Regions from separate parts of the Micromonospora sp. CA-269861 genome, predicted to be linked through region 3. Evidence: riboswitches for the same ligand, from Rfam matches in the RefSeq annotation. Region 3 holds a riboswitch; each other region holds the start of a gene.
The links. Region 3 has a riboswitch for cobalamin ahead of ACQP0U_RS12860 (CbtB domain-containing protein). Riboswitches for the same ligand answer to the same signal wherever they lie in the genome.

Region 1 (5,779 bases), 720 kb from region 3:
CCACAGCAGGTCGGAGATGGTGAGCGCGGCAGTTGTCCGGACGCTCACGGATGGCTCCCTTCCTGCTCGAGGGTGAAGGCCAGCCTATCCAGTCGTCGGATGGCCGCGCCGAAAGGACATCCGGAGGGCGGAAGAAAACTTATCCGTTGAGGAATCACCCACTGGGATGGATGGCGGCGGTCGCGGTGAGCAGGGTCGTGGTGTGAGTCTCCGGTCCCGTCCGCACCCACCCATGCGCCCTGCCTGGTTGTGCCGCAACTGCGCCGCCGCGTGGCCGTGCTCCCGCGCGCAACTCGATCTCGTCGCCGAGTTCTACGGCCACTCGCTGGCGCTGGCTCTCTACCTGACGTCCTGCATGAACGAGGCCATCCACGACTTGTACAGTCTCGGCGGTCGCCCCGACGTTGCTGTGCTGCACACGCGTTTCCTCGGCTGGCTGTCGCTGACGCGCCGGCCGCGCCGTTCTGGGCACGAGGAACCCCAGGGCTGACCGGATCGGTGCTGAATCGTCTACGACATCAGCTCCAAAGGGCGTCGCACAGACACTGCCCGCCAGGAGGCCACTTCGCCGACCAACGAGCTCAACAGCCCGCCGTAGCGGCCAGAGACAACCCCGCACGCCGATATTTTCCCAGGTCAATGTGGTGGGCGTGGGCGTGCGACGCCGGGGTCCGCGTTGACCGGCGACGCGGCGGTGTGGCAGCATTCGCGGCCTGACGGCAGTGAAGGAAGTCGGTGCAATTCCGACGCGGTCCCGCCACTGTCACCGGGGAGCGATCCCCCCTCGTGAGTCACGGCCGTGTGTCTGCGGTTGGAAGGCCGGGGGAGAGCGTCGATCCGGAAGCCAGGATACTTCGGCCGTCGGGACGTACCCCAGGGCGTGGACACCCGAGGAGGACCCGATGACGCACGGCGTCTCATTCATCGACGACTATCGTCGTATTGCGCTCCAGGGCACCGGCCACCGGCACCGCTGAGCCGACCGCCCCGACGCTGACCGGCCCCGACGCCCCGCGTCGGCGCGCCGTTCACCCGGGCCGTCGTACCGGCTGACGCCGTACCCACCCGCATCGTCCCGGTCGCCCCCTCTGGGCCCCAGGGCGTCACTTTCCGGAGCCTGCCGTGCGCATTCTGCTGCTGTCCACCGCCGACACCGACCTGCTGGCCGCCCGCGCCAGCGGCGCCGACTACCTGTTGGCCAACCCCGCGCGAGTCACAGTCGAGGAGGTGCCCGCTCTCCTCGACGGGGTTGCCCTCGTCGTCGTACGCCTGCTCGGCGGTCGGCAGGCGTGGCCGGACGGCCTCGCCGCGGTGCTCGCCACCGGAGTGCCGACGGTCGTGCTCGGCGGTGAGGCGCTACCCGACGCGGAGCTGATGGCCATCTCCACGGTGCCGTCCGGGGTCGTCACCCAGGCGCTGGCCTACCTGGTCGAGGGCGGTCCGGACAACCTGGGGCAGTTGGCCCGGTTCCTGTCCGACACGGTGCTGCTCACCGGTGAGGGGTTCACCCCGCCCGCGCCCACCCCGGCGTACGGCGTGCACGGCGAACACCCCGCCGACCCGGACCGGCCCACCGTGGGGATCGTCTTCTACCGGGCGCACGCCCTCGCCGGCAACACCGGTTTCGTCGACGTGCTCGCGGACGCGGTCCACAGGGCCGGCGGCAACCCGCTGCCGATCTTCTGCGGCTCGCTGCGCGGGCTGACCGCGGGCACCGGCCCACTCGGGCTCTTCGCCCGCTGTGACGCGCTGCTGGTCACGGTGCTCGCGGCCGGCGGTGCGGTCGCCGCGGACGCCTCCGGCGGCGGCGACGAGGACGCCTGGGACGTCGGCGCCCTGGCCGCCCTGGACGTGCCGGTCATCCAGGCGCTCTGCCTCACCAGCACCCGCGCGCAGTGGGCCGACAGTGACGCCGGGCTGTCCCCGTTGGACGCCGCCATGCAGGTGGCCATCCCCGAGTTCGACGGCCGGATCGTCTCCGTGCCGTTCTCGTTCAAGCAGATCGACGCCGACGGGCTCTCGGTCTACGCCGCCGACCCGGAGCGGGCCGCCCGGGTCGCCGGGATCGCGGTGCGCCACGCCCGGCTGCGCTACGTCCCGCACGCCGACAAGCGGGTCGCCGTGGTGCTCAGCTCGTACCCCACCAAGCACTCCCGGGTCGGTAACGCGGTCGGCCTGGACACCCCGGCCTCGGCGGTCCGGCTGTTCGCCGCGCTGGCCGAGGCCGGCTACGACCTGGGTGACGCGCCGCCGCCCGACGACGGCGACGCGCTGATCCACGCGCTGATCGCCGCCGGTGGTCACGACGTGGAGTGGCTCACCCCGGAGCAGTTGGCCGCCGCCGAGGCCCGGATACCGGGGCCGACGTACCGGCGCTGGTTCGACCAGGTCCCGGCCGAGCTGCGCGAGCGGATGCGGGAGCACTGGGGTGAGCCGCCGGGTGAGCTGTACACCGAGGGTGGTGACATCGTGCTCGCCGGTCTGCGCTTCGGCAACGTGGTGCTGCTGATCCAACCGCCCCGCGGCTTCGGGGAGAACCCGATCGCCATCTACCACGACCCGGACCTGCCGCCCAGCCACCACTACCTGGCCGCGTACCGCTGGTTGACCGCGCCCGCAGGGGACGGCGGCTTCGGCGCTGACGCCGTGGTGCACCTGGGCAAGCACGGCACCCTGGAGTGGCTGCCCGGCAAGGGCCTCGGCCTGGCCGCCGAATGCGCGCCCGACGCGGTCCTCGGCGACCTGCCACTGGTGTACCCGTTCATCGTCAACGACCCCGGCGAGGGCACCCAGGCCAAGCGGCGGGCGCACGCAGTGGTCGTCGACCACCTCGTCCCGCCGATGGCCCGCGCCGAGACCTACGGCGACCTGGCCAAGCTGGAGCAACTCCTCGACGAGTACGCGACCGTGCAGGCGCTCGACCCGGCCAAGGTGCCCACCGTGCGGGCCCAGATCTGGGACCTGGTGCGCGCCGCCGAGCTGCACCACGACCTGCACGCCGAGGCGATGCCCGACGCGGACGACTTCGACGACTTCGTGCTGCACCTCGACGGGTACCTGTGCGAGGTCAAGGACGTGCAGATCCGCGACGGGCTGCACATCCTCGCCGACGCGCCCACCGGCGAACCACGGGTCAACCTGGTCCTCGCGGTGCTGCGCGCCCCGCAGATCTGGGGCGGCGCCCGGGCCCTGCCCGGCCTGCGGCAGGCCCTCGCCGTCGCGTACTCCCTCGACGAGCAGGAACTGCTCGCGTCGCCGGGACAGCGACTGGCGCTGCCCCCGGCGCTGACCGACGTGGTGGACGGGCCGGCCGGCACCGCCGCCGACGCGATCGACCTCATCGAGGCCCTCGCGCGGCGGCTGGTCATCGGCATGGAGACCCTGGACTGGGCAGTGGACACTGTCGACGCCGTGGTGACGGAGGTGACCGGTCAGTCGATCCCGGACGTCGCCGCGGTGCTGCACTTCGCCGCCACCGAGCTGGTGCCCCGACTGGACCGGACCACCGACGAGCTGACCAACACCCTCGGGGCGCTGGACGGGAGGTTCGTGCCGCCCGGCCCGTCCGGCTCACCCACCCGGGGCCTGGTCAACGTGCTGCCCACCGGCCGCAACTTCTACTCCGTCGATCCGAAGGCCATCCCCAGTCGCAACGCCTGGGACGTCGGGGTGGCCCTCGCCGACTCGCTGCTGGCCCGGCACCTCGCCGACACCGGCGCGTACCCCCGCTCGGTGGGGTTGACAGTGTGGGGCACGAGCGCCATGCGGACCCAGGGCGACGACATCGCCGAGGTGCTCGCGCTGCTGGGCTGCCGGCCGGTCTGGGACGACAGGTCCCGGCGCGTCACCGGCATCGAGGTGGTGCCGACCGCCGAGCTGGGTCGGCCCCGCGTCGACGTGACCGTCCGCATCTCCGGCTTCTTCCGCGACGCGTTCCCGCACGTCGTGGCGCTGCTCGACGACGCCGTCCGGCGGGTCGCCGCCCTGGACGAGCCGGACGAGGAGAACTACCTGCGGGCGCACGTCGCCGCCGACCTCGCCGAGCACGGCGACGAGCGGCGGGCCACCGCCCGGATCTTCGGCTCCAAGCCCGGCGCGTACGGCGCGGGCCTGCTGCCCCTGATCGACGCCCGGACCTGGCGCAGCGACGCCGACCTGGCCGAGGTGTACGCGGTGTGGGGCGGCTACGCGTACGGCCGGGGCCTGGACGGGCGGGAGGCGCGCGCCGACATGGAGCGTTCGTTCGCTCGGATCGCGGTGGCGGTGAAGAACCAGGACACCCGCGAGCACGACATCGTCGACTCCGACGACTACTTCCAGTACCACGGCGGGATGGTGGCGATGGTCCGCCATCTCACCGGCACGTCACCCGAGGCGTACGTGGGTGACTCGGCGATGCCGCACGACGTGCGCACCCGCACGCTGGGCGAGGAGACCCGACGGGTGTTCCGGGCCCGGGTGGTCAACCCGAAGTGGATCGCCGCGATGCGCCGGCACGGCTACAAGGGCGCGTTCGAGCTGGCCGCCACCGTGGACTACCTGTTCGGCTACGACGCCACCGCAGGCGTGGTCGACGACTGGATGTACGAGCACCTGGCCGCCGCGTACCTCTTCGACGACACCACCCGGGAGTTCCTGGAGCAGTCCAACCCGTGGGCGCTGCGCGGCATCACCGAGCGGCTGTTGGAGGCCGCCGACCGGGGGCTGTGGGCCAAGCCGGAGCCGGCGACCCTGGACCGGCTGCGCGACACGTACCTGGCCAGCGAGGGTGACCTGGAGGACCGGGCATGAGCACGAGCACCATCTACCCGTTCAGTGCGGTGCTCGGCATGGCCGACATGCGGCTGGCGTTGCTGCTCAACGCGGTCTCCCCGGCGATCGGCGGGGTGCTGGTCCGGGGTGAGAAGGGGACCGCCAAGTCCACAGCCGTGCGGGCTCTCGCCGCGCTGCTGCCCCCCGTGCGCCGGGTGGCCGGCTGCCGTTTCGGCTGCGACCCGGCCGAGCCCGACCCGGCCTGCCCGGACGGCCCGCACCCGGCCGACGCCGCCGCCGAGACCCGCCCGGCCCGTCTCGTCGAGTTGCCGGTGGGCGCCGCCGAGGACCGGGTGGTCGGTGCGCTGGATCTGGAGAAGGCGATCGGCGAGGGGGTACGCGCCTTCGAGCCGGGCCTGCTCGCCGCCGCGCACCGGGGTGTGCTCTACGTCGACGAGGTCAACCTGTTGCACGACCACCTCGTCGACCTGTTGCTCGACGCGGCGGCGATGGGCCGCAGCCACGTCGAGCGGGAGGGCGTCTCGGTCAGCCACGCGGCCCGGTTCCTGCTGGTCGGCACGATGAACCCGGAGGAGGGGGAGCTGCGCCCGCAGCTGCTCGACCGGTTCGGGCTCACCGTGGAGGTGGGCGCCAGCCGGGACCCGGAGGTCCGGGTCGAGGTGGTGCGCCGCCGGCTGGCCGCCGACGCGGACCCGGTCGGTTTCGCCGCCCGCTGGGCCGACGCCGACGCGGAGATCGCCCGCCAGGTGGCCGCCGCCCGCCGCCGACTTCCCGGGGTACGCCTGCCGGACGCCGCGTTGCGGCAGATCGCCGAGGTGTGCGCGGCGTTCGACGTGGACGGGATGCGCGCCGACATCGTCACCGCCCGTACCGCCCTCGCCCACGCCGCCTGGGAGGGCCGGGACCGGGTCACCATCGACGACGTCCGGGTGGCCGCCCGGCTGGCCCTACCGCACCGCCGCCGCCGCGATCCGTTCGACACCCCGGGGCTGGACGAGAAGCGCCT
Region 2 (5,779 bases), 1.4 Mb from region 3:
CGGGATGGCGAAGACGGCGGACCCGATCGGCGTGGTCCATTCGTTGAGCAGGTCCCGGTCGGCCAGCCGGCGCTGGATGGGCAGGTATTGGCGGGCGATGTCAGCCTGGTAGGACGTGAAGATCAGGCCGCTGTCGGCGTGGCCCTCGGCTGTCGGCACCCCGTCGTAGTTGTAGGGCCGGCGCAGGATCTTCAGCCGGTCGTCGGTGACGTGGGCGCGGGTCAGATGAGAGAAGTCGGGGATGACGGTCAGGCCGTCGGCGTCGGTGGCGGCGAAGTCGGGTTCGTCGTGTTCGGCGGTGCCGGTGAGCGGGGCGCCGGTGTCGAGCCGCCGACCGACGGCGAGTTCGCGATCGGTTCGGCCGAGCAGGTCCCAGGTCTCCATGTTCATGCTGATCCGCCGGAGCACCAGTGTGGTGCTGTCGCGCAGCCACGCCGGGCCGTCCGGCACCCAGAGCGCGGTGTCCATCGGCGCGCCGGGCCGGGGGTTGGCGGTGCCGTCGAGCTGACCGAACAGGTTGCGTTGGGTGTGGCCGCCCGGTTCGACACCGGGGCTGCGCCGGAAGCCCTGCTGAACCCACCGGGCGGTGGCGAACGGTCGGCTGTCCTTGAGCAGGACCCGTTGCGCGTGGGCGACGGTGATCGCGTCGTCCGCACAGATCTGCAGCAGCAGGTCACCGCCGGACCAGGCCGGCTGGAGCCGGTCGATGCGGAACGACGGCAGGTCGGTGACCGATGCCGGCCGGCGGTCGTCGACGCCGGCCGCCCGGTAGAGGCCGGGCCCGAAGCCGAAGGTCACTGTCAACCGCGCGGGCAACAGCCCGAGTTCGGCCTCGGTGTCGGCCAGAGCAGGGCGGCCCTGGGTGAGCCGGGAGGCGTCGTCGCTGAGCAACCGCAACATCCGACCCAGCGCGGCCCGGTCGACGCCGGCTCGCAGGGTGAGTGCCACGAACGACGCGTGCGCCTGCGGTTCGGTGGCCACCCCGGCCTGCCGGGCGCCGTGGAACGGCTCGACCAGGCCGCCGACCGCCGCCACCGGCGTCGCGTCGGCACCTACCGCGTCCGGTCGCCCGAATTCGTCGGTACGCGTCGTGGCGATCGCGGCACCGCCGACCACGGCGCCGCCGACAGCGAGAGCCCCGCCGGTGAGCAGGCCACGCCTGCTCACCGGCCGGACAGGTGGCGTGCCGGTCACGATGCCGGGCTCATGCTCATCCCCGGCGTGGCGCTCATCCCGGTCATCGGCTCGCCGTGCCCGGGGGCGTAGCTCTCCTGTGCGCCGGTGAACGGCTTGGCCACGGCGCTGAACTGCTGGGTCCTACCGTCGGCGAAGGTCAGCGTGAAGGTCAACTCGTCGCCGGCCTGGACGGGCCTGGTGAGGTTCATCAGCATGAGATGGTCGCCGCCGGGCTCCAACGCGTGGGTGCCCCTGGCCTTGATCACGATGCCGCCCTGCTTCAGCCGCATGACCATCTTGCCGTCCTTCATGGCCATCTCGTGCAGCTCCATCGGAGACAGGGAGGTCGTGGCACCCGTCACCGTGACATCGGTGTCGCCGTCGTTGACCAGGGTCCCGAAGGCCGCCGTCATGCCCTTGTCGGCCGCCTTCACCCACGGGTCACGAATGCCGAGCAGGCCAGCATCCGGGTTGGCCGAGGTCGACGCGGACGGGCCCGCCTGCGCGTTCGACGGAGAGCCGGACGCGCCACAACCGGCGGCGCCAACCGTCAGGATCGCGGCGGCGAGGACGGCGGCCGAGCGGCGGCGCGGACCCAGTGGGCTGGTGCTGAGCATGTGTTCTTCCTCCGATGGTTGCTGCTGGCTGGTTGGTCGGCCGCAGCACGGAGAAAGTTCCAGGCTCAGGGCACGTTGATCGTGTACTCGGCGGTGTGCACCTTGCCGGCGACCTGGAAGTCGAAGAAGGCCCGGTACCGGCCTGAACTCGGTGCGGTCAGCCAGAACTTGACAGTCCCGTCGACCAACTCCGGCTCGGGGTGGACGTGCACGTAGCCGAGGTCGCCCTCACGAACGACGACCAGGTGCCCGTACGCGCCCAGGTACCGCTCCAGCTGCGCGGGCGTGGCCGAGTCGGCGGGGTTGACCTGGAAGTGGATCGGCGCCGTCGCCCCCACCGTCGGGTTGCCGGTCATCGACACCGCGTACGGACCAGCCGTCGCCTGGGCCTGCACCGGCGGCAGCGCGGTCGGGCTGTGCGCGCCGGGCACGGTGTGGTCGACACCCAGCACGAGGGGCTGCTGCGTGCCGTTGGCCGCGGTGACGGAGAAGTCGGCGTAGACGCGGTAGCCGCCGGGTCGGGCCAGCGTCAGGGGGACGCTCCAGGTGCCGTCTGCTGCCATCGTCGGATGCAGGTGCTGGTAGCCGGTCAGGTCGCGGCCCACCACGATCAGGTGCAACGGCTTGTCGTGGACGACCGCGAAGCGGGTCGCCGCCTGCCTGTCGGTCCCGACGATCCGGAACCGGTAGTCCGCGCGTACGCCAGGCGGTTGGGTTCGTTCCAGCGGTTGCAGCGTGTACCCGCCGGCGCTGACGGTCGTTCCGGTGGCCAGCGCCTCGCCCGTTGCGCCGTCGCCCCTGTGCGTGTGCGGTCCGGTGCCCGCCGGGTGTTGGTGTCCGTCGTTCGCGGCTACCGCCGGGCCGGAGGCGGGCGGACCGCCCGCCGACTGCCGGGCGGTGCCGGCGGCCGTGCCCTCGTTACCGTTGATGCGCGCCAACCCGAAGCCGGCGAGCAGGGACAGCACCAGAGCGCCGACGAACAGTGCCAGGCCGGTGTTGCTCAGCCGGGACCCGGGCGTCGCGGTGACGAGGTCCGGGTCGGGCGATGCTCCGAAGTCGACGGGCGGTCGGCTGTCCGTCGTGGCGGGGGTCGTCGCGTCCGCAACGGTCGCAGTCCTGGCGCGTGCGGTTCTGCTACCGGCGACCTTGGCACTGGCGACCTTGGCACTGGCGACCTTGGCACTGGCGGTCTTCGTGCCGGGGGTTCTGGTCCCGGGGCGGGTACCGGCGCCGCGTCGGCCGGATGTTCCCGGTGCGGTACGGCCCCGACCGGTGGGCCTGCCAGTGGGGGACGTCCGCCGACGCCAGACGACGAATCCGGCCGCCGCGACCGCTGCCGCGACCGCCGCCAGGCCGGTCCACGCGAGCGCTCCGGGGCCGCTCTCATCCGCCGAGTCGCTCGGCGGGGCCGCTGCCGCGGACGGCGGGACCGCCGTCTCGGCCGCGACTGTCGGCACTGCCGAGACCTGCCCGGAGGACCCGTGTTGCTCGGCGGTGGCCAACAGGGCCGGGTCTGGCTGGGTCGTCGGCGGACTCCACCCCTGCGGCGCTGCCGTCACCCGCCCGTTGTAGCGGAAGGTCAGGGTGCCGCGTACGGGGTCGCCGTCCGAGGCGACCGACAGGTAACTCACCGAGTACTCGCCCTTGGCCGGCAGGTGCGTCACCGCCACCGTCGCGGGAAACCCGGTCGTGTACTCCCGTGGCTCGAACTGGCCGTTGACCAGGAAGTACTCCCGCACCGGCTTGTCCAGCGGCTTCGGCTCCCCGTACGACCAGCCGTTGTCGACCCGGATGCCGCCCGGGGCGGTGATCGTGAAGAACGCGTTGGAGGCGGCCTTCTCGGTGAAGTACAGCTGCACCGACGTCAACGGCTCGCTCACCGTGGCGCCCCCCGCCGGCGTGGACATCGCCAGGGTCCCGTGGGCTCCGGCGGGTTGGGCGGACGCGAGCAGAGCGACCGCCGAGGCGAGGAGGAGCGCGAGGAGGCTCGAGAGCACCCGCACCGGAGTCTGGGGGAGACGATGCATCTGAATATCCTCGCCGTAGTGAGACTTTTTTCAAGAGGCGCTGGACTTTTTCCTCGGATGGCAAAAGCCGAGCACCCCTCGGGGTCGCCTGCCGCGCTGAGTGAACGTCGTCCCTGGCCAGCTATGCTCCGCGTGGCGTTGGTTCGCCTGGTCGTGGCTGACTGGGCGTCGTAAGAGGGAACCCGGTGGAAATCCGGGACTGCCCCGCAGCGGTGAGTGGGAACGACAGCCGTCATCAGCACTGGGCCACCGGCCTGGGAAGCGACGGCCAGTAGGAGATCGGCGTGCGGCCGGTCGGGCCCGCGAGTCCGAAGACCTGCCGGCGCCGCGTACACAACCGTGTGCGCTGCCGTCGGCCTCGCGGGTGGGCTGAGCGGGTGACGTGCCGCGCGGTGTGCGCGGTGGGTGCTCCTCAGCGTGTGTCCGCGTTCCGGCGGTGTGGTTTCCCGAGGGACGGACTACCGCTGTGCACGACATCATGACGATCACCGGCCGACCACCGTCGGCGTCGCACCTGACCCTGTCGCAGATCATGGATCAGCACCACACGAACCTGATGGGTACGGTGCACGGCGGCCGGATCCTCAACCTCATCGACTCCGTCGCCGGGGTGGTCGCCGCCCGGCACTCGGACGGGCCGGCCGTCACCGCCGCCATCGACGAGACCGCCTTCCTGCGCGCGGTGCGGGTCGGTGACGTCGTCCACGTCGACGCGCGGATCACCTGGGCGGGCCGCAGCTCGATGGAGGTGGCCGTGAAGGTCACCGCGGACCGGTGGGACAGGGCGGTGCCGCCCACCGACGTGGCCACCGCCCACCTGGTCATGGTCGCCATCGACGACGACGGACAGCCGCGTACGGTTCCGCCGCTGTTGCCGGAGACGGATGGGGACCGGCGTCGCTACCGGGAGGCGGAGATCCGCCGGGAGCACCGGTTGGCCCTGCGGCGGGCGCTGCTCGACGGTGCCGAGGAGTCCACGGCCTGAGGCGGGTGGCGGTTGCGGCGAACATCCCCGGACCGCCCCCTGGTGCGGGCAGGATGAGGTGGGATTCGCCCAGCGACACGGTGAGCGGGGGTCGGCCGTGAACGACGGATTGGTGACCAGGCGGAGCGCACGGGACGTCGGAGAGACGGTCTCCGCGCTGCGGGCCGAAGCCGAACGCATGGGCGCCGCGGTGGCGGCGGTGGTCGACCATGCCGCGGCCGTTCGCAAGGCCGGGCTGAGCATGCCCGACACCCAGGTGATCATCTTCGGCAATCCGCAGGCGGGCACTCCACTCATGCAGGCCCATCCCGAGATCGCGATCGACCTGCCGTTGCGACTGATGGTGCGGGACGACGGCCAGCCCGGGTCGGTCGTCACCTGGCAGGACCCGGCGTACCTCGCCCAGCGCTACGGACTGGGCACGGATCAGCTGGCACCCCTGAACGCCCCAGCCAAGATCGCCTCCGTGCTCGACGGCCGCTGAGCGAGGCCCGGGTCGGCCGGGCACCTTCCGTGGTGAGCGGTATACCTCTGAGGAATATTTATGCCTCAGAGGTATACCGCTCGAGAGCGAGTGGCCCACTCCGACGGCGGCTCTCCAGCCGGGCGCCGGCCAGGTCGACGATCCGGTCGCTCCAGCGGCCCAGCAGGGTCTGGTCGTGGGTGATGACCAGGACACCGGCGCGCTGGGTCCGCTGGTAGTCCCTGATGACGGCGGCGACGTGCGCCTGGGTCGAGGCGTCGAGCATCGCGGTGGCCTCGTCGCAGAGCAGGTAGTCGGGGCGGTGCGCGAGGGCCCGGGCGAGGCAGGCGCGTTGCAGTTGCCCGTCGGACACCGCGTGGGGACGCCGGCCGCGCAGATCCGCGGTGAGACCGACGAGGTCGGCGAGTTCGGTCACCCGTTCCCGGATTGCCGACTCGGGCGTCCGGGTGGCGCGCAGCGGTTCGGCGATCAGGTCGGTGAGGCTCAGTCG
Region 3 (5,779 bases):
AACGCCATCATCGAGAGCGTCCCGGCCGGGCAGACCGGCGAGGCGAGCGGCGTCAACACCATCGCGCGGACCATCGGCAGCAGCATCGGCGCGGCGGTCGTCGCGGCCGTCATCACGTCGAACAGCACACCTCAGGGGCTGCCCACCGACGCGGCGTTCACCGCCGGCTTCTGGGTCTGCGCGGGCGTCGCCGTCCTGGCCGTCTTCGCGGCGCTCGCCCTGCCCTCGGCGCGTCGCCGCCACGAACAGGCAGTCGCCGCCGGTGTCGACGACCTTCCGCCCGAGCCGGTCGAGTTGCACCTGCCCCACCGGCAGCACTGAGCGAGCGGCTGACAGTCGCCCAACGCCACGCAGGCCGTGTCCACCAGGAGTGGACACGGCCTGCGCCGTCGGTGCGACCTCAAGCTGTTCGCGGCGCGCCCAGTCGGAGCTGCCAGCGCGTGCCCTGGCTGGTGAGCCGGACGATCGCCAACGGCTCCACGTCCACCTGCCGGTACGTCGCGGTCGGCAGACCGAGGGCGTGCACGACCGCGATCCGGATCACCAGTGGGTGGGTGACCGCGACAACGCGTCGACCGGCCCCGCGCTGCTCGTCCAGCCAGCTTCCGACCCGATCCCGTACGGCCGTGACGGATTCGCCGCCGTGCGGCGCCGAGTCCGGTGCGGACAGCCAGTCCCGCAGCGACTGCGGCTGGCTGCCGGCGATCTCCTCGAGGGAGCGTCCGGACCAGTCGCCGTAGTCACAGTCGGCCAATGCCGTCTCGATCGTCGGCAGCAGGCCGAAGGCGGTGGCGGTCTGTCGGGCCGCCGCCGCCGGGCTGGACAGGCAGGTGTCGCTCACGCCGAGGTGCCCGCGCCGATCCGGATCGGCGCGGGCCTGGGCGAGAGCGGCACGAAGGCCACCCTCGTCCAGGCCGTCGTCGGTGCCGCCGAAGCGGGCCCGGCGCAGGGCGGTGGTGTGACCGTGGGCGACCAGCCGGAGGCTGGTGCCGGTCACGTGCTCGGCAGCGCGGTGGCGACCCGGCGACGCCGCTCGTGGTGCATCAAAGCCGCGAACAGCAGGCCGATGCCGGTCCAGAGCACGACCTGGGTGCCGAGCGAGGCCAGCCGGAAATTCCACAGCAGGGTCGCGGGGAAGTCGGCCGGAACCTCCTGGAAGGACGGCATCACCACGTAGGACACTGCGGTGACCAGCAGGAATCCACCCACAGCCGCAGCGGCGCGCAGCCACTGCGGCGCCTGGGCGCCGACCGACCGGTAACCCAGGGAACCGGCCCACACGGCCACCAGCCCGAGCACCACCATCAACAGGTAGGTGACGGTCCGTTGGTTGATGGTGGCCGGGTCGCCGACCGCCGGCGGGTTCGCCGGATACTTGAGGAACGGCACGATCACCGCGCCGAGCAGCGCCGCGCCGGCCAGCAGCAGGCCCGACCGCCCGTCGTCGTCGCCGCGCCGCCGACGGGACAGCAGGACGTACGCGGTGGCCAGCAGGCCACCCATCGCGGCCCCGAACAGGCTGGTGGCCAGGATCAGGCCACCGCGCTGACCCGTCCGGCTGACCAGGGCGTCCTCGTGATCGTGCGCACCGGCGGCGGGCTCGACGTGCGCCGCTGCCTCCTCGATGGCGATGGCCGCCTCGACGTGCGGTTCGCCAGCGACGTACGCGAACGCCCCGGCGAGCAGCCCGGCGATCAGACCGGCGAGCAGGCCGCGGACGAGGACGGCGACGAACGGGGGAGTGGTGGTGGTGTTCAGTGGCACGGGACACCCAGCAGGTGCCTGCCGTCGTGCATCAGCTCGTGCAGGTACATCCCGCTGCGCGACACCGCCCCCTGGTCGAAGGCGACGAGGTACGTCAGCAGGGCGAGCACGGCAACCGTCGCGAGAGCCGTCCACAGGAGACGGGCACTGCCAGCGGGGTGCACCACCGGCTGGCTGGAAGCGGAACTAGACATGAATACACGAACCTCCCCAGGGATGACGCGTCCCCATCGCAAGGCTGCGGACGACCGAGCGTCCTGGCTCGCGGCCCCCACTTGAGGTGGGAGCCGCTCACAGTGGCGCGACCGCGCCGGATTCACACCGGCTTCCCTCGCGTCGCCGCAGATAGTGGGTCGACGGTAGCGGTGCCACCTCGGGCGGTCAACCCGCACCCGCGCCAACGCGCCGGTACGTCTATCAAGCAGACCAGCCGTGGCCACCACATGGATTCGTCAGACCATACTGCGACACTGTCGGAAGCCGGTTAGGGCGCGCGTTCCGCCACTCAGGAGCATCCTGTTACCGCTAACATGGTCAACCTGCCAGATTGGTCCTGTGGCTCCGGGTCGACCCGGAGGGGTCCGGTCAGTGGCTGGGCGGGGTGTGGGGTGGACGTGAACGCGCCAGGACGGGTCCGATGACGGCCGGCGAGGTCGTGCGACGACCGGGCATCGTCGACGCGCATCATCACCTCTGGGTCCGCTCCCGGCATCCGCAGCCCTGGATCGATCCGCACACCATGGCCGTGATCGACGACGACTTCACGCCGGTCGAGCTGGCTCCGGCGACCCGCGCCGCCGGGGTCACCCAGACCGTGGTCGTACAGTCCGTCGCGGTCCGGTCGGAGACGCCCGAGCTGCTCGGCATCGCGGCCGACGACCCTCTCATCGCCGGGGTCGTCGGCTGGGTCGACCTCACCGCCGCCGATGTCGGCCATCGCCTCGACCGACTGCGCAAGGCGCGGGGCGGCGAGCGGCTGGTCGGGATCCGCCACCTGGTCCAGTCCGAGCCCGACCCGGCCTATCTCGACCGCCCCGACGTGCGGCGGGGCATCGCCGCGGTCGGTGCCGCCGGCCTCGCCTTCGACCTCCTGGTGCGCCATTGGCAGCTACCGGCGGCCACCCGGCTCGTCCGCGACCTGCCGCAGGTGCGGTTCGTCCTCGACCACCTCGGCAAGCCCCCGCTCGGGCGCGCCGATGTCGCTGACTGGCGCCGCGACCTGCGGGCGCTCGCGGCCGAGCCCAACACGACGGCGAAGCTCTCCGGCCTGGTGGCCGAGGTGGACGGCGCGTCCTGGACGACGGCCGACCTGCGGCCCGCTGTCGAGCACGCCCTCGACGTGTTCGGGCCGGATCGGCTGATGTTCGGCTCGGACTGGCCGGTGTGCCTGCTCGCCACCTCGTACGCCCGCTGGGTCACGGCCCTGGGTGACCTGCTGGACCCGCTCTCCGACGTCGAGCGGGCGGCGATCTGGCGTCAGACCGCGAGCCGGGTGTACCGCTTGGCCCCGTCCTGACGCGACAGCGGCTTCCTGACTGGGGACATAGCATGTTATCGATAACATGCTTACGGCAGCGGTCGATGCCGGTTTGGTCAGATGTATGCCGCGCGTGCCGCAGGTAACGATGGCAAAACATGGCCGCAAGACCTTGGCAACGTACGTGAATGCGTGGCATCGTAACGCCTGATCGTGGGAAACATCCGACCTATCTCTGAGGGTTGTGCGGGGCACTGAGCCGCACCGTCATCCGAGCGGGTCGGTCGCTCACAGGCGTTCGGCTCGTCGGCGGGTCCCGCCGGGTGCCGGCGCCACGCTTGGGGAGGTCAGATCCGACGATGAGTAGCGCCGAGGCAACCGCCGGCACGCAGCGCGGCGAACTCAGCGACTGGTTCCGGGAACGGATCTCCCACGCCGTCTCCGAGTTCACCGCCGCGACCGCGTTGGTCGTCCTGTTCATCGCCCTGACCTTCGCGAGTCCGTACTTCCTGACCGCTGACAACCTCTTCAACATCGGGGCGCAGACGGCGGTGATCGCCATCATCGCCACGGCCCAGACGATGGTCATCATCACGAAGGGCATCGACCTGTCCGTGGGGTCGGTCGCCGCGCTCGCCGGCGTGGTGGGCGCGATGGTCGTGCGCGACCTCGGCTTTCCACTGTGGGCGGCGACGGCTGTCGCGATCGGCGTCGGCGCGCTGGCCGGGCTGCTGAACGGTCTGCTGGTGACGGTGGCCCGGATCCCGCCGTTCATCGCCACGTTGGGCACGATGTCCGTGGGCCGGGGTCTCGTCTTCATCATCACCGGCGCGGTCGGCGTCTACGGCCTGCCCCGATCGTTCCAACTGCTCGGCAACGGGGAGATCATCGGCATTCCGTTCGCCGTGGTGATCACCGTCCTGGTCGCCGTCGGGGTCGCCTTCCTGCTCTCCCAGACCCGTTTCGGTCAGTACACCTACGCGATGGGCTCCAATCTGGAGGCGGCCCGCCGCTCCGGCATCCGGGTGGGTCGGCACCTGACCGGGGTGTACGTGCTGGCCGGCGTGCTGGTCGGGCTGGGCGGCATGATCGCCGCCTCCCGGGTCAACTCCGGCCAGCCCAACTACGGCATCTCGCTGGAGCTCGACGTCATCGCCGCGGCTGTCATCGGCGGAGCGAGCCTGTTCGGCGGGCAGGGCCGGATCGTCGGGACCATCATCGGCGCGTTCCTCATCGCCCTGGTCCGCAACGGCGCCGTCCTGCTCGACATCAGCATCCACTACCAGCAGGTGATCGTCGGCCTGATCATCTGGGCCGCCGTCTACTTCGACCAGTACCGCCGCCGGCGGCTGGAATCACGGGGTTGACATGCCATTTCGAGAGTCCGAACGAGGAAGGACACACACCATGGCGCACACCACCACCAGCCGACGGACGCGAGGACCAGTCCTGCGCGCGCAGGCGATCCTGGCCGCGGCCGCGGCGATCGCTCTGCTCAGCGCCTGCGGCGGGGTCGAGGTCCGTGACGGCGGCGACGGCGCGACCAAGGATGCGAGCGGCCCGCTGAAGCTCGCCGTCGTACCCAAGGCGGTCGGGGCCGACTACTGGAACACGGTCAAGGCGGGCGCCGAGTGCGCCGCGCAGCGCGCGGGGAACGTCACCGTCCAGTGGGACGGAGTGACCACCGAGACCGACGTCGAGGGCCAGGTCAACCTGATCCAGAACTTCGTCACCAAGAAGGTCGACGGCATCGTCTACGCGGCGACCGACTCCAGCGCGCTGGCACCCGCGACCGACCAGGCGCTCAGCGCCAACATCCCGGTCGCCATGATCGACTCTGGCACCAGCCCGCAGCCGTCGACTGTGCCCCTCTTCGCCACCGACAACCGCGCTTCGGCAACCGAGGCGGCGAAGCTGCTCGCCACCGAACTCGGCCCCGGCAACCACGAGGTGGCGCTCGTCGAGTTCCAGCCCGGATCGCAGACCAACACCGAGCGGGTCGACGGCTTCAAGGCCGGCCTCGCCCAGTACCCCAACCTGAAGCTCGTCGGCCAGCAGCCGAGCCGCAGTGACGTCAACGAGGCCCGACGGGTCACCGAGAACATCCTCACCGCCAACCCCAAACTCGCAGGCGTCTTCGCGGCCAACGAGCCGAGCGTGCTCGGTGCCGCGCAGGCCATCCAGGCGGCCGGAAAGTCCGGCAAGGTGGTCATCATCGGCTGGGACGCGGCCCCGGACGAGATCGCCGGGGTGCGCAACGGCCAGATCTCCGCGCTGGTCGTGCAGAACCCGTTCAAGATGGGCTACTTCGGCGTCGACAAGATGGTCAAGCACCTTCGGGACAAGACGCCGCTGGCGTCGGCCGACACCGGCGTCACGTTCGTCACCAAGGAGAACATCGACTCGGCGGAGATCAAGGCGGTGCTCGAACCCAGCTGCGCCAACCCGCCGGTGCAGTGATGGGCGCCATTCCAACGGCCACCGCCGACAGCGATCAGCAACCCACCGACGCGGAACCACCTGTCCTCGAGGCCCGCG

Region 1: it holds a riboswitch for cobalamin, as region 3 does, so the genes downstream of both, cobN (cobaltochelatase subunit CobN) here and ACQP0U_RS12860 (CbtB domain-containing protein) in region 3, are expected to answer to the same signal.
Region 2: it holds a riboswitch for cobalamin, as region 3 does, so the genes downstream of both, ACQP0U_RS19370 (acyl-CoA thioesterase) here and ACQP0U_RS12860 (CbtB domain-containing protein) in region 3, are expected to answer to the same signal.

The regions. Positions count from the first base shown of each region.
Region 1 is NZ_CP192014.1:3,523,471-3,529,249, reverse strand. Features, by position in the region: gene ACQP0U_RS16410 (DUF5919 domain-containing protein) at 1-48, opposite strand, end outside; gene ACQP0U_RS16405 (hypothetical protein) at 233-490, shown strand; cobalamin riboswitch at 701-877, shown strand; gene cobN (cobaltochelatase subunit CobN) at 1,123-4,791, shown strand; partial or broken gene ACQP0U_RS16395 (VWA domain-containing protein) at 4,788-5,779, shown strand, end outside.
Region 2 is NZ_CP192014.1:4,222,284-4,228,062, reverse strand. Features, by position in the region: gene ACQP0U_RS19385 (Dyp-type peroxidase) at 1-1,194, opposite strand, end outside; gene ACQP0U_RS19380 (copper chaperone PCu(A)C) at 1,191-1,793, opposite strand; gene ACQP0U_RS19375 (copper resistance CopC family protein) at 1,859-3,820, opposite strand; cobalamin riboswitch at 3,943-4,158, shown strand; gene ACQP0U_RS19370 (acyl-CoA thioesterase) at 4,299-4,805, shown strand; gene ACQP0U_RS19365 (DUF302 domain-containing protein) at 4,918-5,289, shown strand; gene ACQP0U_RS19360 (ABC transporter ATP-binding protein) at 5,348-5,779, opposite strand, start outside.
Region 3 is NZ_CP192014.1:2,805,314-2,811,092, forward strand. Features, by position in the region: gene ACQP0U_RS12845 (MFS transporter) at 1-321, shown strand, start outside; gene ACQP0U_RS12850 (histidine phosphatase family protein) at 401-997, opposite strand; gene ACQP0U_RS12855 (CbtA family protein) at 994-1,764, opposite strand; gene ACQP0U_RS12860 (CbtB domain-containing protein) at 1,755-1,958, opposite strand; cobalamin riboswitch at 1,994-2,137, opposite strand; gene ACQP0U_RS12865 (amidohydrolase family protein) at 2,402-3,280, shown strand; gene ACQP0U_RS12870 (ABC transporter permease) at 3,601-4,608, shown strand; gene ACQP0U_RS12875 (ABC transporter substrate-binding protein) at 4,649-5,701, shown strand; gene ACQP0U_RS12880 (ATP-binding cassette domain-containing protein) at 5,701-5,779, shown strand, end outside.